3 regions of the Halomonas sp. SIMBA_159 genome follow, and region 3 is predicted to be linked to each of the others. Evidence: predicted binding sites of a transcription regulator. Region 3 holds the regulator's gene; each other region holds the start of a gene.
The links. Region 3 encodes FNR, which switches genes on or off when oxygen is low (the NO sensors DNR and NnrR bind a similar motif). Its sites were predicted from a motif close to TTGATNTANATCAA; they were not measured.
Positions count from the first base shown of each region.

Region 1: dsrO (sulfate reduction electron transfer complex DsrMKJOP subunit DsrO) is a predicted target of FNR. The motif match lies at 1,469-1,482, and genes of this name have one in related genera.
Region 2: R0J87_RS12870 (OmpW/AlkL family protein) is a predicted target of FNR. The motif match lies at 2,251-2,264, and genes of this name have one in related genera.

Region 1 covers NZ_JAWJBT010000042.1:490-6,998, forward strand. The annotation lists gene R0J87_RS18070 (DUF2798 domain-containing protein) at 1-51, opposite strand, end outside; gene R0J87_RS18075 (DsrE family protein) at 187-645, opposite strand; gene R0J87_RS18080 (rhodanese-like domain-containing protein) at 690-1,235, opposite strand; gene dsrO (sulfate reduction electron transfer complex DsrMKJOP subunit DsrO) at 1,570-2,346, shown strand; gene nrfD (NrfD/PsrC family molybdoenzyme membrane anchor subunit) at 2,330-3,523, shown strand; gene R0J87_RS18095 (molybdopterin dinucleotide binding domain-containing protein) at 3,516-6,509, shown strand, end outside.
Region 2 covers NZ_JAWJBT010000018.1:4,785-16,042, reverse strand. The annotation lists gene putA (bifunctional proline dehydrogenase/L-glutamate gamma-semialdehyde dehydrogenase PutA) at 1-297, shown strand, start outside; gene putP (sodium/proline symporter PutP) at 643-2,142, shown strand; gene R0J87_RS12870 (OmpW/AlkL family protein) at 2,351-2,977, shown strand; gene R0J87_RS12865 (YqcC family protein) at 3,057-3,389, opposite strand; gene R0J87_RS12860 (DUF3549 family protein) at 3,675-4,727, shown strand; gene R0J87_RS12855 (ATP-dependent zinc protease family protein) at 4,780-5,220, shown strand; gene rimK (30S ribosomal protein S6--L-glutamate ligase) at 5,261-6,169, shown strand; gene R0J87_RS12845 (hypothetical protein) at 6,258-6,704, shown strand; gene R0J87_RS12840 (SanA/YdcF family protein) at 6,721-7,503, opposite strand; gene sufT (putative Fe-S cluster assembly protein SufT) at 7,522-8,091, opposite strand; gene R0J87_RS12830 (SufS family cysteine desulfurase) at 8,100-9,365, opposite strand; gene sufD (Fe-S cluster assembly protein SufD) at 9,380-10,720, opposite strand; gene sufC (Fe-S cluster assembly ATPase SufC) at 10,717-11,258, opposite strand, start outside.
Region 3 covers NZ_JAWJBT010000004.1:131,162-142,419, forward strand. The annotation lists gene ccoG (cytochrome c oxidase accessory protein CcoG) at 1-892, shown strand, start outside; gene R0J87_RS03970 (FixH family protein) at 900-1,424, shown strand; gene R0J87_RS03975 (heavy metal translocating P-type ATPase) at 1,421-3,901, shown strand; gene ccoS (cbb3-type cytochrome oxidase assembly protein CcoS) at 3,898-4,116, shown strand; gene R0J87_RS03985 (sulfite exporter TauE/SafE family protein) at 4,113-4,808, shown strand; gene hemN (oxygen-independent coproporphyrinogen III oxidase) at 4,944-6,371, shown strand; gene fnr (fumarate/nitrate reduction transcriptional regulator Fnr) at 6,429-7,178, shown strand; gene ttcA (tRNA 2-thiocytidine(32) synthetase TtcA) at 7,168-8,076, opposite strand; gene R0J87_RS04005 (3'-5' exonuclease family protein) at 8,151-8,801, opposite strand; gene R0J87_RS04010 (DUF294 nucleotidyltransferase-like domain-containing protein) at 8,807-10,624, opposite strand.

The DNA of each region.
Region 1 (6,509 bases), on a different contig from region 3:
TGACATGACCAAAGGAAATACGAAGCGAGAAAAACGTCGCGGAAAAATCACAGCCTCTCCTTAAAGTTTGACAGTTGAGTCAAAATCTCAATGGCTCTAAATCTTGGATACCTAGCTACATACTCACAATAGTCAGCGACCGGCCCGCAGTCATTGATCAGCGGTTCGGTCGCTGACGTCTACCACTTAAAAACTAAATACTGGTATTTGAGGATCACGCATCATTTCTGCCATCGGGCCAGGTGCTGCTACCCCTACACCATCTCGAAGATCTTCTTGAGTGTATTCAGAGTTGGGAAGATAAACCGCACAGACATCGACTGTCGCACCCTCTGCCATGAGCATCCCCATAATGCCTTCAGGTGTTACTTGCCCTGCAGGATTACTAGGAGGAGTATTAACCGCTTGCTCACTTTGGTAATCATTAGTAGCTAAATCCCCTGCTGCATCGCAAAGCAAAATGTGCAGCTCAGTCCCCTGCTGATACATGGCGTTTCCTAGTATCATTGCCATGGTTTGTGTTTGTAGCGAGTCACTGGTCAATATAATCAATGCTTTTTCGCTTTCGTTTTCATGGTGCTCAGCCACCGCCATCATTGGGAATGATAGTGTCAAAGCGCTGGCAACCAATAGCATGTTACGCATGTTGATGTTCCTCAAAGAGTGATTAAAGTTTTAATAGCACAGCATTATTGAGCATTATGCCAAGCTACTTCTGGATCTACGTTATAGCTCCACGGTAAGCCAGAGTTGCGCCAACCGTTTAAAGCACGAACCCCCTTTGAATCGCCTTCTGAGAGCGTGCTTCCTTCAAAACCATCACTGACGGAGTAAACCTGAGAAAAGCCCATCTCAGCGATCACATCAGCGGCAGGTGCGCTACGTGTTGCTCCTGAACGACACATGACAATGATCGGCGTTTCTTTATCGACTTGATGCTGGGCAAGGGCAGCTTGCACCTGATCTTCGAATTGACTGTTACGCACCATCGGCCACGTATTCTCTTCGGCATCAAATCGAGTCATATCCGCCAGCACCCAAGGCACATGAATGTCTGTTGGCTCCGCAAACCCCGTAAATTTAATTTCAATAGGGTCACGTACATCGACCAATATCGCGTTGTCATTGACCTGGAGAAGCTCATACGCTTCACGTGCGTTGACATAAAGCCCTAGCGACGTTTCACGGTAAGCAGATGCCGAATCACTTGCGAAAACCGTTCCAGCTACCATCATCAGCCCCGCCATAAGAGGGAGTGTGAATGCTTTACCTGACCTTTTCATAACAAAACCTCATAAGGTAATAACCATTTTAAGGCTAGCCTGTTTTAAGGCCAGAGGCACGAGGCATTTAGTCGCATATCGAAAAAGTGATCATTGGTTGGCACATTAGCCACTTTTAATTCTTTTTATAAACATAAGGTTAACTCCCAAGATTAAGGCAACATTAAGTACAGCTCGATAACCCATTGACGCATATCAATTTTTTAATTTAGCGACAGCGTATCTTTAACGTTATTCCGTCCTTCGTTTGTACGCGAATGACCTGTTCATCAGTTAAGGAGGCGCTATGGACGCCATACGCCGCTCGCTACTCGGCCAGCTGGCCCGATTAAGTGCAGGCGCTGCACTGGTACCCTTTTCTAGCCTTGCCCAAGCAGGCATTAATCAGCAGCCTGCCCGGCGCGAAGGTGATCCTACAAAGCGCTACGGCATGCTGATTGATCTTCGCCAGTGCATCGGCTGCCAGGCTTGCACGGTGTCGTGCCATATTGAGAACGCCGCCCCGCTTGGCCAGTTTCGCACCACGGTCTCCCAGTACGAAGTGCAGCACCAGGAGAGCGGTGAGCTGGCCACGTTCATGCTACCCAGGCTGTGCAATCACTGCGAAAACCCGCCCTGCGTGCCCGTTTGCCCCGTTGAAGCTACCTACCAACAGCAGGATGGCATCGTTGTGGTTGATAGCGACCGCTGCGTGGGCTGCGCTTATTGCGTTAACGCCTGCCCTTACGATGCCCGCTTTATTAACGAGCGCACCCAAACCGCCGACAAATGCACGTTCTGCGCGCATCGTTTAGAGGCAGGGCTACTGCCCGCCTGTGTTGAAAGCTGTGTTGGAGGTGCGCGGATTATTGGTGATATGCGCAATCCTGACAGCCAAATCAGCCGCATGATTCAAGAGCACCGTGATGCACTGATGGTACTTCAGCCAGAAAAAAACACGCTTCCCCAAGTGTTCTACCTCGGGATGGATGAACGCTTCACTACACGCCCCGTGGCGGAACCCGTGGCGCTTGAAGTGTTTGACCCCCACGGCCAGGAGATGGGCTATGAATTCCACCATTGAACTGCTCGCCCCGCGTTATGACATTGCCTGGTACCCCTGGGCAGTACAGTACTTTTTCATGATCGCCGTCTCCTACGCGAGTCTCTGGCTTGCAGCCCCCGCGTTAATCTTCGGCAAAAAAGCGTGGCTGCCCACCGCACGTCTTGCACTCATCGCTTGCGTCAGCACCACGCTGGTCGCACCTGTTGCACTACTTGCAGATCTACACCAACCGTTGCGCTTTTGGCACTTTTATGCTCACGCCAACACCCACTCGTGGATGTCCATCGGCAGCGTGGTTCTGCCGCTCTATCTCGTCAGCGTACTGGGCCTTGCCTGGCTGGCTTGGCGCCCGGCGCTCCAGGCCCGGCGAAATGCGCCAGGGCTGAGCGGATGGATGGCTAAATGGCTAAGCCTGGGCGATAGCGCTACTCCAAGGGCGCTGGTGGCCATCGTGGGGCTAGCCGCACTACTGCTTTCCAGCGGCATTATGCTTTATACCGGCGCGGAGCTTGCCATTGTGAAAGCACGCCCGCTATGGAACACCGTATGGCTTCCGCCCATGCTGGTCGCGACAGGCTTCATCGCGGCAGCAGGGCTTTTGCTGGTACTCAACCGGGTAAGCGGGCTGTGTTCGCACGCCACCGTTCGGCAAATGCTGTATGTCCTACTCGCCTCCTGTGCCGTAGCGGGTTTAATCGCGGCTAGCTGGTTCCTGGATGGTATTAACGCCAACGTTGGCTCGGTCGCAGCAGCGCTGGAGTCTGTTCGTCACAGCCCTTCCTGGCGTAGCACCGCGCTGTGGGGCGGTATTACTGGCATAACGCTCTTTATAGCGGTGGCGTGGTTACTCTCACGCTCGACCCAACGCCAACCCGCACTGCTTGCCTGGGCTTGGCTACTCGGTCTCGTAGCTATTCATATGGGCTGGATGTTCCGTTGGGTGGTGCTGATGGACGTTCAGCACGTCGCCCGTAACAGCGCAGGCTTTCACCACTATGGCATCCCCGCTGGCTCGTCCGGCACCTTAGGCATCGTGGGTACGTTTGGGCTTTGGCTCACCGCTATCTTACTGATTGAGCTATTTATCCCATGGCGGCAAGCCCAACAAGGTGGCGTTAAACCGCCGCCCTCTTTCGATACCAATACACCCAGTGACTCGCTTAACGCCGAACAAGGAGCGCCTAACCATGGCTAAGTCTGCTCAAGACCCTTCACGCCGCCGGTTTCTTAAAGGCGCTGTAGCCGCAGGCGGTGCCGCCACCTTTGCAGTAGGCTACGCTGACCCGCTTGCCAAAATGGCCAAAGGACTCAGTGGCAGTGCGGGGGAAAAACCCAAGCACAACATTCACGGCAACTCGCTCACACCGGAGTACCGCGTTGACTTAGCCACTGGCGAGCTAACCCTCACTCCCAACCAACGCACCGCCTTTACCATTTGCTACGGCTGCACCACCCAGTGTGGGGTGCGAGTGAGGGTTGATGACACAAAGGGCGAAGTGCTGCGGGTATCTGGCAATCCTTACCATCCGCTCTCTGCAGATGACCATTTACCGATGCGCACCCCAGTGGCCGATGCGCTTCGCAGCGTCAGCGCCTATGGCGAGCAAGGGCAGGTTAACCGATCTACCGCCTGCGCCCGCGGCAATGCCATGATGAGCCAGATCACTAACCCATTCCGTATCGACCACTGCTTGAAGCGCGTTGGCGAGCGCGGTAATCGGGAGTGGCAAAAAATCTCGTTTGAACAGCTGATTGAAGAGATTTGTGAGGGGGGCGATCTGTTTGGTGAAGGCCATGTAGATGGGCTGCGCGCCATTCACGACCACGACACGCCTATCGACCCTGCCAATCCAGAGTACGGCCCCAAGGCGAATCAGCTGATGGTCATGGAAGCCACCGACTACGGGCGCTCAGATTTACTCAAGCGCTTCACGCTCAACGCCTTTGCTACCCGCAACTACGGCCACCACGGTGCTTATTGCGGCTTGGCGTTCCGCATGGGGTCGGGGGCCGTGATGAACAATATTGTCACCAATGCCCATGTAAAACCCGATATTCAGAACGCACAGTTCATCATGTATATCGGCTGCGCGCCTAGCCAAGCAGGCAACCCGTTTAAGCGTCAGGGCCGCTTGCTTGCTCAGGCACGCGCTGCAGGAACCCTTGAGTACGTGGTAGTCGACCCCGCGCTAAATGCCGCCACTTCCCACGCGGCGGATAATAACCGCTGGGTGCCCATTCGCCCCGGTACCGACAGCGCCTTTGCCATGGCAATGATTCAGTGGCTGCTGGATAACGAGGGTTACGCCAGCGACTTCCTCGCCCTACCGGGCCAGTCCGCCGCCGATGCCGCAGGCGAGACCACCCACTCCAACGCGACGCATTTGGTCATTGATACGTTTGAACATCCGCGCCGTGGCTACTTTTTGCGCGCCAGCGATTTGGGCCTTGCTGAGGCCGGTAGCGATGCGGATATTCCCGTCGTCGTGTCAGACGGCGAATTCGCGCTCAGCGAAGATGTCATGGCCGCCGAACTATTTGCCGAGCGCGCAGTGGAGCTTGCCGATGGCAGCACCGTCACCGTTAAAACCAGCCTAACGCTGCTGCGTGAATCGGCCCATGAATACGACATGGACACCTATGCTGAACATTGTGGTATTCCCAAAGCAACGATTATCGACTTAGCTAAAAAGTATGCCAGCCACGGCCGTAAGGCCGCCGTTAACTGCCACGGCGGTATGATGTCAGGCAACGGCTTCTACGCTGCTTTTGGCGTTCAAATGCTCAACCTGTTGGCAGCCAACTACAACATGAAAGGCGGCAGCGCGGTGGGCGGCGGCACCTATAAAGGCACCGGCGAAGGCCCACGCTACGACTTAGCCAATTTCCCCGGCAAGCGTGGCCCGCAGGGCGTGTTTCTCTCGCGCTCACGCTTTCCCTATGAAAAATCATCGGAGTACCAGCGCAAGGTAGCGGCTGGCGAAAATCCCTACCCTGCTAAGGCTCCTTGGCGCTCGCTCGCGCCGCCAACACTCACGGAACATTTGCCTTCCGCGCTGGATGGCTACCCTTACCCCATTAAAGCGGTGATTGGCTGCATGGCTAATCCGATTTACGGCCAAGCGGGCTTAAAAGGCGTGATTGTTAATAAGTTGAAAGATCCCAATCGCTTGGGGCTGTTTGTCGCGGTTGATGGCTTTATCAACGAGACCAACCGCTACGCCGATTACATCGTACCGGATTCAGTGATGTACGAAGTATGGGGCTTTGCAGGCTCCTGGAAAGGCACACTAGGCAAACTAACCACCGCGTGCTGGCCGGTGGTTGAACCGCGCCAACAAAAGACTGCCGAAGGCGAGCCGGTGTCTATGGATAGCTTCTTCATTGCCGTGGCTAAGCGGTTAGGACTGCCGGGCTTTGGCGATAACGCCATACCCGATGCTAACGGTAACCTTCACCCGCTCAACCGCGCTGAAGATTACTACTTGCGGGCAGCGGCCAATATTGCCTTCCAAGAGGCGCCGCTACCAGAAGCGAACGAAACTGACGTTGCCCATAGTGGCATTGCACCGCTGCTGTCTAAGCTTGAACGTACGCTGAAAGCCGATGAACGCGGACGTGTGGCCTACCTGTACGCCAGGGGTGGACGTTTTGAAGATGCCAGCGAACACTTCGTAGGCCAGCATTTAAAACGCCAGTGGAAAGAAACCCTGTGTGTCTATAACGAAGCGGTTGGCACCAGCATTGATACCACCAATGGGTTGCCAAACCGGGGCGTACCGTGTCACTCGCTGCCTCAAATGGCGAATAAGCAGCCCATGCGGGAGATCTTCTCAGAGCAAGAGTGGCCGTTACTGGCCTTCTCGTTCAAATCCAATCTGATGAACTCCTACGCCATCGGTAACGAACGGCTGCGGATGATCAAGCCCTACAACCCCGTGCAAATGCACCGCCAAGACGCCGAACGCTTTGGCATTCAGCACGGTGACACCATTCGCATTGAAAGCCCTGGCGGGAGCGTGGTGGGGCTAGCCCTGGTAAGCGAAAGCGTTGTGCCCGGCGCCTTGGGTATTGAACACGGCTATGGGCACAAAGACTTAGGCGCTACGCCACACATCATAGACGGTGAATCACAGCCTGATATACCCTGGATGCGCGCAGGTATCAATATTAACGACCTC
Region 2 (11,258 bases), on a different contig from region 3:
GTCATCAATGACATTAACGGCCGGGGTTATGGACTGACCTTTGGGGTGCATAGCCGTAACGAATCCTTTGCCGCTGAAATAGCGCAGAAAATTCGGGTAGGCAATGTGTATATCAACCGTAATATCATCGGTGCTGTTGTTGGTGTTCAACCGTTTGGTGGCCAAGGCTTATCAGGCACCGGCCCTAAAGCAGGCGGGCCGCACTACCTGCAGCGTTTTGTGACCGAAAAAACGATTACTAACAACACCGCCGCTCTGGGTGGCAACGCGTCGCTTCTGGCGCTAGGGGATGAGTGAACGGCTCATCAACACAACTAACCTGAACTCCTGAAAAGGAACCGTCTCATGGTTGACAATAATAGAGCAATTGCCTTGACGTGCGCGGCCTGTATGGGCCGCCTGTCGGGCACGGGGAACATTGCGCACACACGTACCCATCAACTCTCTCATGCCTTGTCTAGCGGATTCGCGATGACAGGCAGTGGAATGAAAACTCAGGGTTAACAACAACAAGGCTGCACTATGGCCGCTGCTGCTCGGCCAACGCAGCACCTGTCGACGCTCGCCGTGTACAAAAGAGTCAGCATCCGCAGACACTTTTGTACCCAGCGTAGCCTCGTACTCACAAACTGGAGAAGTTTCATGGCTACAGGTGTTTGGATTAGCTTATTCGGTTACTTTGCGCTCATGATCGCCATTGGCGTTTATGCTATGCGCAAATCAACGTCTTCCTCTGAAGACTACATGCTGGGTGGCCGTACACTCAGCCCACAAGTGGCCGCCCTTTCAGCGGGTGCGTCTGATATGAGCGGCTGGCTGCTGCTCGGCTTACCGGGGGCGATGTTTGTCTCTGGCCTGGGCTCCGCCTGGATCGGGATTGGCCTGCTAGTAGGCGCTCTCTTCAACTGGATTTTAGTTGCGCCGCGCCTGCGTGAACAAACCATTCACTATGGCAATGCAATCACGATCCCTGCGTTTCTGGCGAACCGCTTTCCGACCCGGGCACTGTCTCTGCGCACGGTATCCGCGATCGTTATCGTTATCTTCTTTGCCGTCTATACCGCCTCCGGCTTAGTGGCAGGCGGCAAGCTGTTTGAAAGCGCCTTCACCGGTGTTTATAACTTCGGCGATATGAGCAACTACGCCATGGGCGTGATGATCACCCTCGGCGTGGTGCTTATCTACACCGTGGTAGGTGGCTTCCTGGCCGTGAGCATGACGGACTTTGTTCAGGGCTGCATTATGATGCTGGCACTGATCATCATGCCCGCGGTGGTGCTGTTTGGCGAAGGCGGCGGTGGCTTCTCTCAGGCGTCACAGACGCTCAATGAGGTCGACCCCACGCTGCTGTCTTGGACCGAAGGGTTAACCTTCATCGGCTGGCTCTCTGCGGTGACCTGGGGCTTGGGTTACTTTGGCCAACCGCACATCATTGTGCGCTTCATGGCGATTCGCTCTCAGAAAGACGTGCCTACCGCCCGTAACATTGGTATGGGTTGGATGCTGATCTCACTGATTGGCGCTGTTTCGCTGGGCTTGGCAGGTCGTGCCTACGCCGTTCGTAATGGTCTGGACGTTCAAGACCCGGAAACGATCTTTATCATTCTAGCCAACCTTCTTTTCCACCCGCTGATTACTGGCTTCCTCTACGCGGCGCTGCTGGCGGCGATCATGAGTACCATTTCTAGCCAGCTGCTGGTGTCGTCTTCCTCACTTACCGAAGACTTCTATCGTCTGTTCCTGCACAAAAACGCCACTGAGCAACAGTGTGTAGCGGTTGGTCGTGTTTGCGTGGTGCTGGTCGGCGTGGTGGCTGCGATTATTGCCTCTGACGAAAACTCCCAAGTCCTGGGGCTGGTCAGTAACGCATGGGCAGGCTTTGGTGCGGCCTTCGGCCCGCTGATTATCTTGGCGCTGATGTGGCCGCGCACCAACGGTGCTGGCGCACTAGCGGGCATGATTGTCGGTGCTGTGACCGTCATGCTGTGGATCACTCTGGGTTGGAACGGCTCGTTCATGGGTGGTCCCGGCATTTACGAGATCATTCCTGGGTTCCTCGCGTCCTTCATCGCTATTTTGGTGGTCAGCAACATGACTGCCGATGCCGGTGAATATCAGCATATTGACCGCAAAGAAGCGTAATACGGCGGCATGACCAAGAAGGGCTCAGCGGGGAAACCCGCTGAGCCCTTTTTTGTGCCTGAGGCTAGATGCATATTGCTAACCGCCTAAACAAGAGGTTACCGCCTTTTGCCCCAGGTCAATACTGGCTGCTCTAGGGCTCGATACACTGACCGCATGGTTGTTCACCTCAACCCTTCCCCATCACTTATCGGTCAGGAGCGACGCTATGCGCCTTTTATCATTACCTTCTCTACTTATTACTGGAGTTGCCGCCGCCACCTTGGTAGCCAGTAGCCAAGCCGTTGCCTATGGCGCTGGCGATTTCTTTACTCGCGTGGGCGTGGCCAAAGTGGCACCTAAAAGCGACAACGGCTCGCTAGCTGGCGGTGCCTTCGCGGTCGACGTTCAGGATAAAACCGACTTCGCTTTCACCTTAGGCTACCGCTTTCATGACAAAGTAGGGGTAGAGCTGCTGGCTGCACTCCCTTTCGAGCACGACATTGAACTCAACGGTGACAACCTAGCATCAACAAAACACCTACCACCCACTCTGACGCTACAGTATTACCCCTTGGGCGGCAGTGATTCTCAAGTACAGCCTTACCTGGGTGCCGGTATTAATTACACGCGCTTTTCCGATGAGAGCCTCGCCATTGGCGAGCTTGAGCTAGATGATTCTTGGGGCGCGGCCGCTCAAGTGGGCGTCGATCTGCTCATTGATGACCACTGGGCACTCAACGCTGCTGCTTGGTACTTAGATATCGACACCGACGCCTCTATTAATGGCGCAGGTGCGGGTACCGTAGCGATTGACCCCATGGTGGTCATGGCAGGCTTGAGCTACCGCTTCTAGCCTCTACTCTCGCTCATGCAACAATGCCCAGCGCTCGCGCCCTGGGCATTGTTATATGGCCCTACCTCAACGTTGCTGATTAGTTCTCGGTAACCAGCTTGTCCACGCGCTCTACTGCTCTCACTACCAGCAGCTGATCGCTTGCTCGCACTTTCTGCTGCATCAAATATGCCGCCATCGCGGGGGCGACGTCACATTTGGCGGGCAGAGCAGCGTCCGCATCAATAAGCGCATTCATACGGGCAACAAAAACGTAGCGCACCCACTGGGGCAACGACATCGTATCGATACAAAAAGGCTGCTGGCTGGCAAAGGCAGCCGCATCCGGGGTGGGCGTACGCCACAGATCGGCGGCCTTCATGGCGGCTTCAAGCTCAAGAAGCGCGGTTTGAAGCTGTTGATGGACGCTCATAAACACCTTATGGGTTGGTCATATTTAGCCACCATTATCCCAACTCTGTGGGTAACTTGCCACTCGCAGGCGTGCTCAACGGAGTTATTCACCGATTCACAGAAAACCTGCAAGAGGCTGTGGATAAACTATGGAAAGGTGTCGCCACCGCTAGTCTCACGTGGCTTACGCAAAGTTGCTCAATTTTTAACCACTTAGACAATAAAGCGCGGATTATTCAGCGGTTGCGGCTGACAGTGGCAAGGCAGCAAGGTAGAGTGCAGGCTTGAAATGCGGAAGGATGTCATGCAGCCAATTAACACCCTTGATGAGTTTTTTACACGCAGTGGCGCTGAAGTGTCGCTTTACCATATGGGACGCAGAGTAACTGCCTGCTCCAGGGAAACCCTGCGCGCGTTTGAAAATGCCGAACAGGCCTGGCCAGAACCGTGGCAAGGGCAAGCGCGCCTGGGGATCGTCTTTCGCCTAGGGGCGATGGAGGAGCCTGCTATCTGGTTTTTAGCGCTGCCACTGGATGAGCAAGGCATGCTATCGCCTGCACAGCGCGATGGCTTTATTAACCGCCTTCTGGAAACCCTGGGTCGCAATGCCGCCGCGACAGACCCAAATGTGCTCGACGCTGCAGAAACAGCAGACGTGGACCATTTAATGAAGGATAATCCGCTGGCCTTTACGCCTGATATCACCTTTCAGGCTATGCTAAACGCCCGCGCCACCTATGCCAGCGCCCTACCCGCCAGCCAGCACCTAGAGCCTGTAGAGGCCTTCCTAAGCGGCCAGCAGACAATTGACTGGCAAGCATTAGGATTGCAGGGCATCGCGGATTACGTCGTGCGTTTGGACACACCAACCGCCGATGCGCTGGCACTGCGTATTGCCGATCTGCCGACCAGCGTTCTTCACTCGCTCTGCTACTGCCTTGAGCACCAAGAGCTCCCAGAGACATTGGTAGAAGCTTTGCGCACCCAAGGCGAGCAGGCCGCCAGCAGCGGCGACCTAGAAACGCTGTGTGCCTGCGTGCGTAGCGTGGGCAGTTCGCCATCGGATATCGCTGGCCGCTGGTATACCAGCCTATTAAGCGATAGTGCCGCCAGCGGCCCCGACCTGATGGCCGCCATCGCCGGTCGCGGTTGGCCATTACTGGAAGATGCCGAGCGCTTACCGCTATTCTTACAGCGTTTAGCAGAAGATGAACGCAGCCATTTTGCGGCTATAGTACGCGATATCGCACTGATTCCCCGGCTACGCTTACCGGTGATGCTCACGTTGCGTGATGCTCCCGCTGGCTCGGCTATTCAAGCACGTTTGTCGTCTATGCAGCCCAATCAACGCGGCTAGCGGACACCGTCATCACTATGTCTTGTTTCTCTTATAATGTCAGGAGTGCGCTGTGAAGGAATTACCCTATCAGGCCAAAGCTGTCATCGGCCGCCGTGAAATGGTGACGTTACCTGAGCTAGGGCTTCACCTTTGCTGCAAAGCCGATACAGGCGCGCGGACATCGGCGCTGCACGCCGAAGAGATTGAAACCCATGAAGATGCTGAAGGGCAATTGTGGGTAAGCTTTTTGACACACAGCGGCGGGCCGGAATCTCCTGCCCACCGCTACCGTTTGCACCTGCATGACCGTCGCCGCGTTACCAGCTCGAACGGCCATAGCGAGTGGCGTTATGTCATTCGAACTCCCATGCAACTGGGCGAACTGAACTTTCCGGTTGAATTAACCCTGACCGACCGTAGCAATATGCGCCACGCGATGCTGCTGGGTAGGCGCGCTATGCGCCGCCTACTGGTAGCCCCCGGCGCTGCATTTTTGCACGGCGAGCCTTAAACACTTTTAAACAACGACCCTTTTTGGCCCGGAGCCCTGCATGCATATTGCCCTGCTTTCTCGTAATCGTAACCTCTATTCGACGCGCCGACTGGTAGAAGCCGCCGAACAGCGTGGTCATACCGCTCGCGTAGTCGACACGCTACGCTGCTACATGAGCATCGCCTCGCACCACCCTTCTATTCACTATAAAGGCGCAGAGATTGAGCCGTTTGATGCGGTGATTCCGCGTATTGGCGCATCGGTGACTTTCTACGGCTGTGCGGTACTGCGCCAGTTTGAAATGATGGGCACCTACGTGATTAACGACTCGGTCGCGATTACCCGCTCTCGGGATAAGCTGCGCTCGCTGCAGCTGCTGTCGCGCAAGGGATTAGGCCTGCCGATTACCGGCTTTGCTCACTCGCCGGACGATATTCCCGACCTGATCACCATGGTGAAAGGCGCGCCGCTGGTGATTAAACTGCTGGAAGGCACCCAGGGCATTGGCGTGGTATTGGCTGAAACCAACCAAGCCGCTGAGTCTGTGATTCAAGCCTTTATGGGCATGAAGGCCAACATCATGGTTCAGGAGTACATCAAAGAAGCGCGCGGTGCAGATATTCGCTGCTTCGTGATTGGCGATAAAGTCGTGGCCTCCATGAAGCGTCAGGCTGCTGACGGCGAGTTCCGCTCCAACCTTCACCGTGGCGGCACTGCCAGCGTGATCCGCATTACGCCGGAAGAGCGCTCCACAGCCATCCGCGCGGCGAAAGCCATGGGGCTACGCGTGGCGGGCGTTGATTTGCTGCGCTCCAACCACGGCCCGGTGATTATGGAAGTCAACTCATCGCCCGGTTTGCAGGGCATTGAGAACGCCACGGGCAAAGATATCGCTGGCATGATCATTGAGCATATTGAAAAAAACGCGGTGCCGGCACGCAAAGCGCCACCCAAGCCTAAAGGTTAACGGGTAAATGCAAAAATAATCCGCATTAGGGGTGGCAAATCAACGCCGCCACCCCCACAATCTGCGTCACCGAAGGAGGTAGACGCTCATGTTTCTCGACAATCGCCAAGTGGCGATGGACAGCGTGCTGGAAGCGCTGGCCGATAGCATTGATTATTTCCAGGACAATATCGAACGCCTGCGCCCCTCGCTGCGTGATGCACTGAAGCCGCATTATACTGAGCGATTAAAGCAGATGCGTCAGCTTCAGGAGCTTGCCCGCGCACATTTAAAAATGCTGCCTCGGGATGCTGACGTTGAGCGGGATGACTTTTTATGGCTCTGGAGCCGTTTAAAAAGTTTTGTTGGCAACGATAGCCAAGTTTTAATCAATGAGCTGTTGGAACAAGAGCGTGTACTGATGCAGGCCCTATCGACGCTGTTTACCCATCCATTGCCCGACCCCATCGAGCCGGTCGTGGATGAGTGCATGCAAGGCTGCCGCAAGCTGATTCGCGAGCTGTATAGCCTGCAAAAGCGTAAACCCCGACGTTAACGTCGGGTGTTAGGGGTTACTCCACATCCGGCTGCGGCATTGGCAGCAGCAAAAGAGCAGCGTCGATATCCACCGTTGTATCAAGTGTACTTTCGCTGCTCTCACCGTTACTCTCCGTACGATTACTCTCCTGACGATGTAGCCTGATAGGCTCAGCGGGGCCAAGAAAGTAAGGCTCCCTCCCCCATAGGTAGAGATCCCCAAGCGTGGCAATACGCGCGACCCATTCACGCATCCTCAGACGCCACTCGTCCGCCGCGGGCTGCTCTTCTGCAATACAGCCTGTCACGTCCATGCCCAGCGCCCGACCAATAAAAATCGCCCGAGGCAAGTGCCAGCTTTGGGTCACCAGTAACGCCTCATCCAGCTGAAACACATCCCGCGCCCGCACCATCGTGTCATAGGTGCTGAAGCCAGCGAAATCCATTGTCAGCTGCTCCGCAGGCACCCCTCGGCGATAAAGATCACGCCACATGGCACGCGGCTCGTTATAGGCTTGAGTGCGATTATCGCCTGAGATGAGCAGGTGCTGCACACGCTGGTCGGCGACTAGGCGTGCAGACGTTCGCATACGGGCATGGAAATGGGGGTTTCGCAGGCCACTGCGCGTCCAGTGAGAGGTTCCAAAGACGATCGCCACATCGGTCGGCCGACACTGCGCCCAATGACCGTCGATATGCCGCGAAGTGCTCGCAAGCACCCATAAATTACCGGCTATAAACAGCAATGTCGCCAGCAGCAGCAAAGCTCCTAGCGACATTAGAAAACGCTTTGTCCAACGTAATAACAGGCTGTGCATCCAGCTCCCCAGCGGGGGTTAGAACATGCCGAGCTCAAGCTTGGCTTCGTCGCTCATCATGTCACGACTCCAAGGTGGGCTAAAGACAATTTCGGTATGCACCTTGTTGATTTGCGGTGCTCCCAAAATCTTATTGCGCGCATCGGCCGCAATCACATCGCCCATACCGCAGCCTGGCGCGGTCAGCGTCATACGGATAGTGACCATCCGCTCGCCACTAATCAAGCGCTCGATCCGACAACCGTACACCAGCCCTAAATCGACGATATTCACCGGAATTTCTGGGTCAAAGCAGGTGCGTAGCTGATCCCAGACAAACTGCTCAATCTCGTCATCGGTGGCACTTTCTGACAGTGTCGGACGCGGCAAGGATTCAAGCCCCAATGCATCAAGGTTGCGCCCTTCAATCAGGTATAAGCGCCCCTCAAAACCGACACTCACCGAGCTGCCCTTGGCTTGCATCACGCTGACAATACTGTCTTCCGTCAACGTGTCCGTTTTGCCAAACGGAATCGCGATGGCCTCTACATCCCGCTGGAGCGGAAGCTTTTGACCGCGCTCAAGACTCGCAATTTGCTCGATATCCATAGATGTCCTTAGCGTACCATTCCAATCACACGGTTGAGCGCTGCCACAAACGTGTCTACTTCATCGAGGGTATTGTAAGCAGCAAACGATGCACGACAGGTTGCCTCAACGCCAAAGTGATGTAGCAGCGGCTGGGCGCAGTGGTGCCCGGTACGAATTGCCACGCCCAGCTGGTCAATCAGCAGGCCAATATCCTGCGAGTGAGCGCCTTCAACAACGAAGGAGAGCACGCCCGCTTTATGCGGCGCAGTGCCCAGTATCCGCAGGCCCTCGATGTCACTCACCGCCTGAGTCGCATGGTTTAACAGCACGGCTTCCCACGCACCAATCGCCTCGACACCAACGCCTTCCATCCACTCAAGCGCACGGCCAAGCGCAATCACTTCGGCAATGGCAGGGGTGCCCGCTTCAAACTTATGCGGAATACCCGCGAAGGTGGTGCCCACATCAAAAGAGACGGTTTTGATCATCTCGCCGCCACCCTGCCAAGGCGGCATGGCCTCTAGCAACGCCTGCTTGCCATACAGCACGCCAACACCCGTTGGGCCGTACACTTTATGGCCTGAAAACGCGTAGAAATCTGCATCGATGGATTGAACATCCACCTGCTGATGCGGTGTGGCTTGGGCGCCATCCACCAAGATGAGCGCGCCGTGCTGATGCGCCAGCGCCGCCATCTCTTTCACGGGGTTGATCGTACCCAGCGCGTTAGAGACGTGATTCACCGCCACTAGCTTCGTGCGCTCACTCAAGAGCTCTCGATACGCCTGCATATCGAGCGCCCCGTGCGCATCCACTGGGATGATCCTGATGGTGAAGCCGCGCTCCGCCGCCAGCAGTTGCCAGGGCACGATATTGGAGTGGTGCTCCAACATCGAGATCAGCACTTCGTCCCCGGCGTTCAGCTGGCTACGGCCCCAACTTTGGGCCACTAAATTGATCGCTTCAGTGGTGCCCCGCGTGAAGATGATTTGGCGGGCATCTTCGGCATTGAGAAACGCTTTAACACGATGACGCGTAGCCTCAAAAGCTGCCGTCGCTTCATCGGCGAGCGTATGCAAGCCGCGGTGAATATTGGCGTTGTAGCGCGAGTAGTAATCGCTAAACACCTCAATCACCTGCTGTGGCGTTTGGCTGGTGGCGGCATTATCCAAATACACCAGCGGCTTGCCGTGAACCTCACGATTCAAAATCGGAAAGTCGCGGCGCAGCGCTTCAACGTCATAGGCCGCAACGCTGCGCTCGGTAGGCTTCTCAATCACGCTATGGGGCATCGATGACTCCTTGATTAATCGTTGAGCGCAGCCGCCGCTTCAACCAGTCCGGCGAGATTGAAACGTTCAGGCAGCTTACCGGCTACCGCCAACTCAACGCGCTCGGCAATGGCATCCAGCGCCACTTTTTCAAGCACTTCACCGGCGAAGGCGAGGGTCAACAGGCCACGGGCAGTGGCTTCGTCGATACCCCGGGTACGCAGCGCATAGATCGCGTCTGCATCCAGCTGCCCAGTGGTGGTGCCGTGGGAGCACTTCACGTCGTCGGCATAGATTTCAAGCTCTGGCTTCGCGTCGATTTGCGCGCGATCCGACAGCAGCAGGTTCTGGTTGCTTTGGAAGCCTTCAATCTTCTGACTGTCGCGTTTCACGTACACTTTGCCGTTGAAGACACCGTGAGCGCGGTCATCCAGAATGCCTTTGTAGTTCTCGTTGGAGAACGTCAGCGGCGCGTTGTGGTTCACCTTAGTGTGGTTATCCACGTGCTGGCGACCCTGACCAAAGAACAGGCCGTAGAAGTTCGTCTCAGCGCCCTGACCGTTCAAGTCACTGATCAGGTCGTTACGCACCAGTGCGCCGCCCAGGTTCAGGTTGTACGAGGTGTAGCGGCTGTCGCGGTTCTGCTCGACGTGAATGCTTGCTACGTGCAGGTCGCCAATCGGTGCTTCCTGGAGCTTGTAGTGGTTCAAAATAGCCCCACGATCCAGCATCAGCTCTGCCACGACGTTGGTAAAGTTGGCGGCATCCGCCTCACCCACGTAGTGCTCAATGAGGGTAGCTTCGCTTCGCCCAGCGGCTTCAACCAAAATGCGCGGATGGCTCATCACCGGCGTACCCGCACGGGACAGGAACTGCAGCAAGATGGGCTTTTCGACCACCGTACCCGGCGCAATGCGTACCACAGCGCCCTCTTCCATAAAGACGGTGTTTAACGCAGCGAACGTGGAGAAATCGACGCCGGTTAAACGCCCCAGCGGGCCGCCCACGGCTTCATGGTTCTCCGCCAGCGCTTTAGAGAGCGGCATCACCTGCACGCTATCCGGCAGGGCATCTACATCAGACAGCGCCGCAGAAAAAACGCCATCCACGAACGTCAGCCGGTAAGCATCCAGCGGCAGCGTGATAGCAGCCGCCTGGGCTTGGGAAAACTCCGCGTTATCGGCCAGGGCAAAATTACCCTTGGCGATGGCGCGTACGTCGGTGTACTTCCACTCTTCGTCGCGGCGGGTGGGAAAGCCCATCGCATCAAAACGAGCGGCCCCCGCCTGGCGGCGGGCAGCAATCCAGGTGGGCTCGCCAGCGCGCTGTTGGCTACGCGTGGCTAGCGTGTCCAAAAACGTTTGCGTATCGCTCATGCCACAGACTCCTCAATGCCTTCATAACCATTGGTCTCAAGCTCTTTGGCAAGCTCGGCATCGCCGGTTTTGACAATACGTCCATCGACCAGAACGTGGACTTTGTCCGGCACGATGTAGTCCAGCAGACGCTGGTAGTGGGTAACCAACAGAATGGCGCGCTCTTCCGCACGCAGGCTGTTTACGCCATCGGCAACGACTTTCATGGCGTCGATATCGAGGCCAGAGTCGATCTCATCCAGCATGGCCAGCTTCGGCTGTAGCACCAGCATCTGCAGAATTTCGTTACGCTTTTTCTCACCGCCGGAGAAGCCTTCGTTCACCGCACGCTGCAGGAAGCTGGCATCCATTTTCATAAAGCCGAGTTTCTCTTTGACCAGCTTCATGAATTCCGGCGCGGGCATTTCGCCTTCACCACGCGCAACGCGCTGAGCGTTAAGCGCAGACTTCAGCAGGTAAATGTTTTTCACCCCGGGGATTTCTACCGGGTACTGGAAACCTAGCAACAGGCCTGCTTGGGCGCGCTCTTCGATTTCCA
Region 3 (11,258 bases):
CTACTTTACGCCGATTCGTGACCTGGTAATGGAACTTCCCACCTTGGAGGCCCATGGCTGGTCCTATTTTTGGGTGGGCTTCTTTTTGGTGTTCACCTACCTCAATGCAGGCTGGCTGCGTGAGCAGGTGTGTATTTATATGTGCCCCTATGCCCGCTTCCAGTCGGTCATGTTTGATCGCGATACGCTCATTGTCTCTTACGACGAAGCACGCGGCGAGCCGCGTGGCCACCGCAAAAAATCGCTCAGCCATATCCAGGCACGAGAAGCTGGCTTGGGCGACTGTATCGACTGCGAGCTGTGTGTTCAGGTGTGCCCTACCGGGATCGACATTCGCGACGGTCTGCAATACGAGTGCATCACCTGCGCCGCCTGTATTGATGCCTGCGACAGCGTGATGGACAAAATGGGCTACCCCCGAGGGCTGATTCGCTACACCACGGAAAACGCGCTGGAAGGCAAGAAAAGCCATATTCTCCGCCCTCGATTAATCGGCTATTTTGTTGCTCTGATCGTCATGGTGGCCGCCTTTGCCTGGACCATTAACGACCGCACGCCGCTGAGCTTTGACGCGGAACGCGAGCGCACACAGCTTTACCAAATGACCCGCGAAGGCCAAATCAGCAATGTGTACAGCCTGACCGTGCGCAATTTGGACGCCCAGGATCATACCTATGACATCAGCGCGGCGGGCCTGCCTAACCTGCAACTGGATAATACCTCGCTACGCGTGCCCGCCGGTGAATCACGTATTCAGGTGATTACTGTGCTGGCAGCCCCAGATACGTTAAGCGAACCCAGCCACGCGATTACTTTTACACTGCAAGCGCAGCAAGATGATCAGATTCGCCAGACCCGCGAAGCGCGGTTCTTGAGTGACATTAGGAGATAAACGCGTCATGTCAGACACACCGATTCCGCCCTGGTACAAACAGTTTTGGCCGTGGTTTTTACTAGGCCTACTGTTTTCGTCCATCATATTCAGTATTACCTTTGCGGTCATGTCGATCAAAAGCTACGACGGCATGGTGGTCCAGGAGGATTACTACGAGCACGGCAAGGCGATCAATATGGTGCTGGCGAAGCAGGAGCGCGCGCGAGAGCTAAACTTGAGCGCCGACCTGCGCATCGACCCACTGACGAGCGATATTGTGATCGACCTTGCGGGCGATGTTCGCCCGGACAAACTCTATTTGGACCTTATCTTCCCCACGGAAGATGACCGCGACCAATCCTTTGTACTCGAACACGTGCGCGAAGGCCGCTATATCACCCAAGGCCCGGATAACCTGCGCTACCGCTGGTATCTACAGATTCAACCTGTGCAAGGTGATGACGCTGATTGGCGACTGATCGGCGAAGCCCGCTTCCCCAATGAAGAGAGCATTGCCCTGCTGCCAGGGGGACGATCAGAGAGCGAATGAGCACCACCGCGCCAAGTTCCTCCTCGTTGAGTTCCTCCCCATTGGGCTGCTACCACTGCGGCAGCCCGGTACCCGACGGGGCACCGTGGTGTATTGTCATTGATGACACGCCCCATTCCCTCTGCTGTCCCGGCTGCGAAGCTGTGGCCCACGCCATTGTGGATGGCGGTTTAGAGAGCTACTACCGCTACCGTACCGAACTGCCCGAGCGTCCCGATGAGCGCCAAGCCGCCAAAGCGGATACTTGGTCAGTCTTCGACGACCCCGGCCTGCAAGCACAGTTTGTGCACGCAGACGGCGATGAGGGCCACGTTAGGGCAACGCTTGCTGTAGAAGGCATTACCTGTGCGGCCTGCGCGTGGCTTATTGAGCACCGCTTAAACGCACTAGAAGGGGTTGCTTCCAGTGCGGTCAATCTAACGCATCACCGTCTACGCGTCTCCTGGGACCCGGCTATCATCAAGCTCTCCCAGCTCTTCGCCGAGCTGGCTTCCATTGGCTATGATGCGCAGCCCTACGAGCCCGACCATGCCCAAATGCGCTTGCAGCATGAAGAGCGCATGAACGTACGCCGCCTGATCGTGGCGGCGGTGGGAATGATGCAGGTAATGATGTTCTCCATCCCCATTTACGTATCGGGGCCTGGGGAACTCAGCGAGGACTTCTTTGCGCTGTTTCACTGGCTCTCGTTCGCGCTAGCCACGCCGGTGGTATTCTTTTCAGCGCTCCCCTTCTTCCGCAACGCCCTGCGCGATCTTAGAACCGGCGTGCTGGGCATGGATGTGCCCGTCTCACTGGCGATTGGTGGCGCTTATCTCGCCAGCAGCTATGCGGTGCTGTTCAACGTCGGCGAGGTCTATTTTGACTCGGTCGCCATGTTTACCTTCTTCCTACTGTTTGGCCGCTACGTGGAAGGGCGCGCTAGGCGACGCAGCGGCCATAGCGGCAATGCGCTGAGTGGCGTGCTGCCTGTATCGGCAACCCGCCTGGAAGCCGACGGCAGCGAACGTATTTTGCCTGCCAGTGAGCTTGCCCCCGGCGACCGTGTACTGATCAAACCAGGCCACGGCGTCCCTGCCGATGGCATCATTGAAGATGGCGAGTCTAGCCTGGACGAGTCGATGTTGACCGGCGAGTACCTGCCCGTCACCCGCCGAGTGGGCGAACAGGTGGTAGGCGGCAGCCAGAACATGGAAAACCCGCTCACGGTACGGGTGACTCATGCGGGCAACAATGCACGCGTGGCGGGCATTGTAGATTTAACCGACCGCGCTTTTGCCAGCCGCCCGCGCTTGGCGCAAATGGCAGCGCGTATGGCGCACCTGTTTGTACTACGCCTGCTGGTAGTCACTGCCTGTGTCACCGTGGCGTGGTGGTTTATTGACCCTTCCCGCGTACTCTGGGTGCTGCTCTCGGTTTTGGTGGTGACCTGCCCCTGCGCGCTGGCACTCGCCACCCCAACCGCACTCACGGCAGGGCATGGGCAACTGCGCCAGCGCGGCGTGCTCATTACCCGCGCCGACGCCATCGAATCGCTCTCTAACGTCACGCGGGTGATTTTTGATAAGACCGGCACACTGACCCGCGGCGAGATGCAGCTCACCCAAACCTGCCCGTTAACAGCACAGAGCAGTGAACAGCTGCGCGCCATTGCCGCCGCGCTGGAAGCTCACTCCGAGCATCCCATCGCCCGCGCGTTTCGCCCGTTCCGGGACGCCACGTTACAGGCGCGCCAGGTAAAAAGCGTGACGGGAAGCGGCCTAGAAGGCGTGCTGAACGGTGCCACGTGGCGCTTGGGCAAGCCCGATTTTGCGACGACGGAACCACTCACGCCGCCCAGCAGCGGGCAGTGGCTGCTGCTCAGTGAAGATAACGCTCCACGGGCCTGGTTTAAGCTCCACGACGGTATCCGTGAAGACGCTGCGCAAACTGTAGCTGCCCTTCAGGCGAAGGGGCTTCACGTTGAGTTACTATCAGGCGACACGCAGGAAGCCGTACAGAGCTTAGCGGAGCAGCTCAACATCACGACTTGGCATGCGGGACAGTCACCGGAAGGCAAGCTGGAGCGACTTCGCGCGCTGCAGGCACAGGGCGAGTGTGTAGTGATGATTGGCGACGGCATTAACGATGTCCCGGTACTCGCGGGTGCTGATGTAGCCATTGCCATGAATGGCGCCACCGATTTGGCACGCACCCGGGCCGATGCGGTCTTGCTCAGCCCGCGTTTAATGCGTATTTTCGAAGCCATTGAGATTGCCAGCGCCACTCGGCGTATTATGCGCCAAAACATGGTGTGGTCGGTGTGCTATAACTTTTCGGCGCTGCCGCTGGCAGCGATGGGCCTGGTGCCCCCTTGGCTTGCTGCGATTGGGATGTCGTTAAGCTCTCTGGTCGTGGTAGGTAATGCGCTACGCCTCACCCGCTGGCGCACGACGCCTGCTCCCCAGGTGGTGCCTGCGACACCGGTGACCGTATGACGATTTTATATCTGCTGATTCCTCTTTCGCTGATTCTTTTGGGGCTGGCCGTGTGGGCCTTCTTTTGGGCCGTCAAGAACGATCAGTTTGATGATTTAGAAGGCCCTGCTCATCGTATTCTCTTTGACGATGACGACAACGACCTCACACCCGACCAGCGTGCCGAGCGTAAAAAAACGGCCAAGCCACCCCGCGACCGTGAGCCGCCCCCATGAATCCCACCGGACTTGACCTGCCGCCGCTGATGGCGGCATTTGTTTTTGGCTTAATGGGCGGTGCCCACTGTATTGGCATGTGCGGCGGTATTATGAGCGCCCTTACCTTTGCCGTGCCGCCCAGCATGCGCCACCCTGCCCGCATGGGCGGGCTACTGCTCAGCTATAACCTAGGGCGTATTCTCAGCTACATGACCGCGGGTGCTATGGTGGCCGCCCTCGGCACGCTGATATCGCTCTCACCTGAAGCACGTATTGCACTGCAGGTAGTGGCTGCGGTGATGCTGATCTTAATGGCACTGTATATCGCTAACTGGTGGAAAGGCCTGTTAAAAGTGGAAGCCATAGGGCGCAGGCTTTGGCGCTATATCGAACCCATTGGCAGGCGTTTGATGCCCGTGGTTTACCTGCCCCAAGCGTTTGCCTTAGGTGCCTTATGGGGCTGGCTGCCCTGCGGGCTGGTGTACTCCATGCTCGCCTGGAGCCTAGCGATTGCTGACCCGCTCCAGGGGGCGCTGCTGATGGGTGCTTTCGGCTTAGGCACCCTGCCCGCCTTACTGGCAACAGGCCTTGCTGCCCGTCAGCTTAGCCACTTAATTCGCCACCCCGCCACGCGCAGCCTCGCCGCGCTGACGATTATCAGTTTTGCGCTATGGCAGCTCTGGGCACTCCTCTCCCCCGCTGGGCATTGAGCACTATCAACGCCACTCTTTCAGCGCTCGGCTATTACGCCGTTGCTTGATATAGCTCAACGCTTTGCCCAGTGCGCTGGCATAGCATAGGCGCATCCGTTTATCTGCTTGCCCTGTTACGCCGGAGCGCTTCCTATGCCCGTTCATGCCACTGCTGCCCTCGCTCACCCTACTTCCGCAGCGGCTGAGGCCACTGCCTGGGACGACGCTTTGATACGCCGCTACGACACCAGCGGCCCTCGCTATACCTCATACCCAACGGCACTCTCGTTTCACGATCAATTCACCGCTGACGATCTAACCCAAGCGCTTGAGCGCAGCAACGCCAGCCAAAAGCCGCTCTCGCTCTATGTGCACGTACCGTTCTGTCGCAAAATTTGCTTTTATTGTGCATGTAATAAAATCGCTACGAAAAATACCGCCCTCGCAGAGCCTTACTTATCGCGGCTAGACCGAGAAATGGTGCTCACCTCACGTCATCTGGACACCCAGCGGCCTGTGCAGCAGCTACACTGGGGAGGCGGTACCCCTACGTTTCTGACCCTCGCTCAAATGAGCGATTTAATTGACCGCCTAGACGCTCGGTTTGGCTTATCCAGCTCGCCCGACCGAGACTATGCCGTCGAGATTGACCCTCGTGAAGCGGATGTTTTTACGCTGCGTCATTTGCAATCACTCGGTTTCAACCGGCTAAGTCTGGGCGTGCAGGACCTCAACGCACGGGTGCAAACGGCCATTAATCGCGTTCAGCCGCGGGTACTTACTGAAACTTTAATGGATGAGGCACACCGCCTTGGCTTTCGCTCACTTAATCTGGATTTGATTTACGGCCTGCCGTTTCAAACCCAGCAAAGTTTTGCCGATACGCTTCATCAGGTCATTGAGCTTAATCCCGCTCGGCTGTCGGTGTTTAACTACGCCCATATGCCAACGCGTTTTGCCCCTCAACGACGCATCAATGAAGCCGACCTACCCAGCCCAGATGAAAAACTAGCGATTCTACACACCACCATTGAGATGCTGACTCAAGCAGGCTACGTACACATCGGCATGGATCACTTTGCTCGCCCAGACGATAGTTTGGCCCAGGCCCAGCGTAACGGCACGCTACAGCGTAATTTCCAGGGTTACTCCAGCCACGCCCAGTGTGATTTGATTGGTTTAGGAGTGTCCGCCATTTCTCGGGTAGACGATGTCTATGCTCAAAACCCTACCCAGTTAGCTCACTATGAAGCGGCCTTAGATGAAGGTAGGCTGGCGACGGTGAAAGGGTTAAGATTAAATAAGGATGACCTAATACGCAGAGACGTCATTGAGCGGCTCATGTGCGATATGGCCATCGACCTAGACACGGTGAGTAAGCGCTGGGGAATAGACGCTGCTGACTACTTTGCCACCGCCATTGAGCAGCTGGAAACCGCCGAGCAGGATCGTCTGCTAACGCGCCAAGGCCTCTATTTTCAAGCCACGCCTACCGGTCGGCTTCTGATTCGGCACCTAGCGATGGCCTTCGATACTCACTTACAACGTCAGGGCAACCAGCGCTATTCTAAAATTGTATAAGCGCCTTGAGACACCTGTCCCCTGTGCCTATGATGGCTAATAAGAAGGGAGAATTACATGTCATATCCTGCCAGCCAACGACGCTCACTGCTGCAAGAGGCGCGCTGCCAAACCTGCAGCTTGAGTTCGCTGTGCCTACCGCTCGCTTTGGAACTTGAGGATATGAGCCAGTTCGATGCCATTATTCGCCGCCGCTCGCCGCTGAAGAAAGGCGAACCGCTGTTTCGCCAGGGTGATCCGTTCACCAGCGTTTATGCCGTGCGCTCTGGCAGTTTGAAGCAGGTAACCAGCGAAGGGAATGGCAACGACCAGCTCACTAATTTCTTTCTACCCAGCGAGTTAGTCGGTCTGGATGGCATCGACGAGGAGCACTACCCCGGCACCGTGATTGCCCTGGAAACCACCACGGTGTGCGAAATTCCGTTTGACCGCCTGGACACCCTCTCAGAAGAGATACCTGAGCTGCGCGGCCAACTTTACCGCAGTATGAGTAAGGAGCTGCGCGATGACCGACGGATGATGCGCTTACTATCGCGCAAAACCGCCGACCAGCGGCTGGCCAGCTTTTTAATTACCCTCTCTGACCGCTTCCGCCGCCGGGGCTATTCGCCTTACAGCTTCCGGCTTTCCATGTCTCGGGCGGATATGGGCAACTATTTGGGTCTGGCGGTGGAAACGGTCAGCCGTATTCTCAGCCGCTTTCAGCAGCAGAGCGTGGTGGCCGTCTCAGGTCGCGAGGTCAATATTTTAGATATGCAGCGCCTCATCACCCTGGCAGAAGAAGAGGCGCAGACAATTACACGTTAAACGCCTGAATGCGTCCTTCCATCAACGCAGCCTGCTTGGCTTCTAAACCGGCAAAATCGAACAGCGCACGGTCGGCAAGCTGCGAAGGGGCCACGTTGGTGACCGCTTTAAACATACTTTCTAATCGGCCAGGATGTTTTTTATCCCATTCCGCCAGCATCTCTTTGACCACCTGACGCTGCATATTGGGCTGCGAACCACACAGATTGCAGGGGATGATCGGAAACTCCATTAGCCGTGAGAACTCCGCAATATCCGCCTCTTTGCAGTACGCCAGCGGGCGAATCACAATATTTTTGCCGTCATCCGAAAGCAGTTTTGGCGGCATCGCTTTTAAAGTGCCCCCAAAGAACATATTCAAGAACAGCGTCTCAAGAATATCTTCCCGGTGATGGCCAAGGGCAATCTTGTTCGCACCGATCTCTTCGGCAAAACCGTACAGCGAGCCACGCCGCAGACGCGAGCAAAGCGCGCAGGTAGTTTTACCTTCTGGGGTTTTCTCCTTCACCACCGAGTAGGTATCACGCTCCAGAATGTGGTACTCCACACCCTGCTTATCTAAATACCGGGGCAGCACATGCTCTGGAAAACCCGGCTGCTTTTGATCCATATTGACCGCCACCAGGGAAAAATTAACCGGTGCGTTACGCTGTAGGTTGCGCAGAATCTCCAGCATCGTATAGCTATCTTTACCACCAGAGAGACACACCATCACCCGGTCGCCCTCTTCGATCATGTTGTAATCGATGATGGCGTTTCCCACCTCGCGCCGCAGGCGTTTCTGCAACTTGTTGAATTCACGCTTCTGCTTGGCATCCTGCAGGTCGTTCTGCTGGGAAAGGTGATCGTCAGACGCGCTGTCTGACAATGCGGGGTCAAAGTAGTCAGGTTGTAACATGGTCGTCGCACTGCCGATGGGTGAAGGAGCAGCGCGTATTCTAACAACACTACGAAGCTCTACCCAATAAAACCCTAGGCTGTTAATGCCACCTCGCGCTGAAGACGCAGGTATAAGAGCGCACTGGCAGTGGCTTCACTCACCACGCTGGGCCAGGTTAACGGCGGCAACTGCCAGCGAGCGAGCGCATCCTCAAGACATCGGCTAGGGTCGATATGGGGATGCAACCGCCGCAGCTGCCGCCCATGCAGCTTGGCAAGATCTACCTGGGCATTGGGCAACCCGAACCCTAGTCCAGCACGAAACAGCCCGTTCAGCGGTTCGATGGTTTGATCCAACTGCCACCCCACCAGCGGTCGATTACCAATAAACTCCGCAAGCTCACTCAGGCACTCTGCATCAGGGTTACGGGGTAAATCCGTGCCGTGGAGCTGATAATGACGGCGCAGCGTCGCCGGTACCAGTGAAGGTGACGCTGCAAGAGTAGCCACCCACGTTCTGCTGGTGTGAACGCGCCGAGGGCTGAGCACCACTGCAGCCACGCTCATCACCGCAGGCTGAACGTCACTTACCTGACACGCCATGGCCACGGCTTCTTCTCCCATATAGGGTTGGAACAGCCAGGCATAGGGCGTATCCGACCAACGCCGCCGGTCGCTTTCTCGCTGCAAAAGCGTGCGCAGTGAACCGCTCAACAGCGTCATGTGTCGATCTAACAAGGGCATCCCGCTCACGAATACTCCAAATGGTAGCGATGAGAAAGACGCTGTTTAAAGTCTTTCACAATATGTAAGGCTTCACGCAGCAGGTCCCGCTCTAACGAAGAAAGCTCTTGGACCACCACTCGATTAGTGCGTTTTGGATTGATGCCATCCAGCTCAAGCAGCTGCTGGCGTAAACGTAGCTCAGTAAACAGCGACAGCGCCTCGCCTAAGTCATCGGCAAAGTGCCGGTCAAGCCGCCCATCGATGGCTAACGCGTCTAAGCGGTCTAGGGTGGAGGTAGCTTTAATGCGCCGTTCAAGGGCCATGGTGCGAACACCATGCACTATCGGGAAAATTCCGCCCTTTTTAATATCAATCCCGTGCTGGGGCTTTTTCAGCGACCCAAACAGCGTCAGCGGCGTTGAGAAGCGCAGCGCAGCACGAGCAAAGTATGAGAGCAGCAGCTCATCGTGGGAACAGCGCTCAAACAGCGCATCGCGCACCTGATCCAATAGCGCGGGATTGCCCGCTACGCCGTGGGAGTCGAGCAGAATGGCTAGCTTCATCAGGCTATCGCCATCACGGGCATTGACCCACTTGGCAATGTTACTTTTCCACTGCGACACCGTGCCTACCCACTCGGGGTTTGAGACCATAATGTTGCCAGGGCATGGTGGGTAGCCGAGCTGTATCAACGTCTCGGTGAGTGTCGACATGTCTTCACCCACCGTAGGCCACTGGCAGTCATCTGCCAGAATCAATCCGTTATCCTGATCGGTTTTAAGAATCTGCTCGCCGCGCCCTTCACTGCCCATCACCATCAGGCAGCTTTGACGGTGATACTGCTCAGGTACTGTGAAACTCCAGGCCTTACTCATGATGCGGCCATTTAGCGCCGCCAACAGATCCATGGCAAAACGCAGTTTTACCCCTTGCGCCATCAGGGCATTGACCAGTTCCGGCGTACGCTGGCTGGCGGCTGCCAGCGTCTCCAGGTCATTCGCTTGCTCAACCTGCAAACTCACCACGTAGCTACGGCTTGAGAAGAAGCTCAGTACGTCCATCAGCTCCACAACGCCTTGAACGCTCTCGCCCTCCATCACGACTACCCGCGCGACTTTATGGCGGGTCATTAAAATCAGGGCTTCAAACAGGTATTGCTCGGGTGCCACGGTCACAAGCGAGCGGTTAGCCAGCGCTTCTACCGGGGTTTGCTGAGTAGCGTCGCCAAGCACTAGACCATTGAGCAGGTCGGTTTTAGTGACCATACCCAGCGCGCCTTGAGTACCCACCAGCAAGCTATCTGCGTGGCTCTCGTTTAGTTGTCGAACGGCGTCGTGGATACTTTTCGACGCGTCAATCAACAGCGGCTCGCGCATACAGTCGCGTACCTTGGCCAGCATAAAGCCCGCCATCGTGACGCCACCTTCGGCGCGCTTTTCGGTCAGCAGGCGTGCTTTGTGGGAAAGCGACTGTTTAAAAAATTGCTCAAACGGCGGATATTGACGGCACAGCTGCGTGAACAGCGCCTTGGGCATCACATAGCACAAGCACTCCTGCTCGGCTTGAAAGCGGTAGCGGCTTTTGCCGTTGAGAATACTGATCGCACCAAACAGATCACCGCCAGTGTAGTGGCCAATACGCGCACTAGCCGCCGGTAGCGTTGGATCAAGCTCGGCGACCTCGCCTTTATGAATCAAAAAGACCGACTCACCCGGCTGCCCCATCTCCAGAATAATTTCGTCGCGGTCAAAATAAGCAAGATCCATCCCGCGACGAACATGATCACGCCCCGCTTCATCCATCAGCGTAAACGGTAGCTGGGATAGATCCACTTCCACCATGGGCGACCTCGCTTTAGCGCAAATATTAGGAAACACATTGAGCACTTGATGACGTTTCAACTAGCACTCTATTCAGTTTACTCAACCGGCACTTTCGTTATACTTTCCGCTATAGCGCTAACGTCTTAACGACGTTAGTTCAGAGACTAAAGTAGTGACTTTTTAACTCACTTAAAGCCACTCATCTTCTCTTATTAAGGTAGCAAACATTACTTTTAACCGAGCCATAGACCATTGTCCTATCACCCGACACCTGGCGTTTAAAAAACGATGAAAAACCAATATAAATAATGCTTTATATTCACAACGACCATTTTCACTACGCTGCTAAGCGCGCCTGATACCAAAGTCTGGGATTTATTTTTTTCAATTATTGCCCAGTATTATCAACGAGTCATACAGGGTAATCGCACGACACCTATCTAATGCACTTCCTAACGCACTTCACGCTGATGCATGGAAAGCCGCTGACGATAACTTGATGATCACCCAACAACGATACAAGACATCTTAAAAGAAGAAGGTGACGTGCCTGGCAACACTGCCTTACCGCTCAACACTCAGTGCGGTTTTTGTATGCGGGGTTGCCCTGATGGATCACACGCTATCTTGAGTTCACTTTCCAACCCTAAAA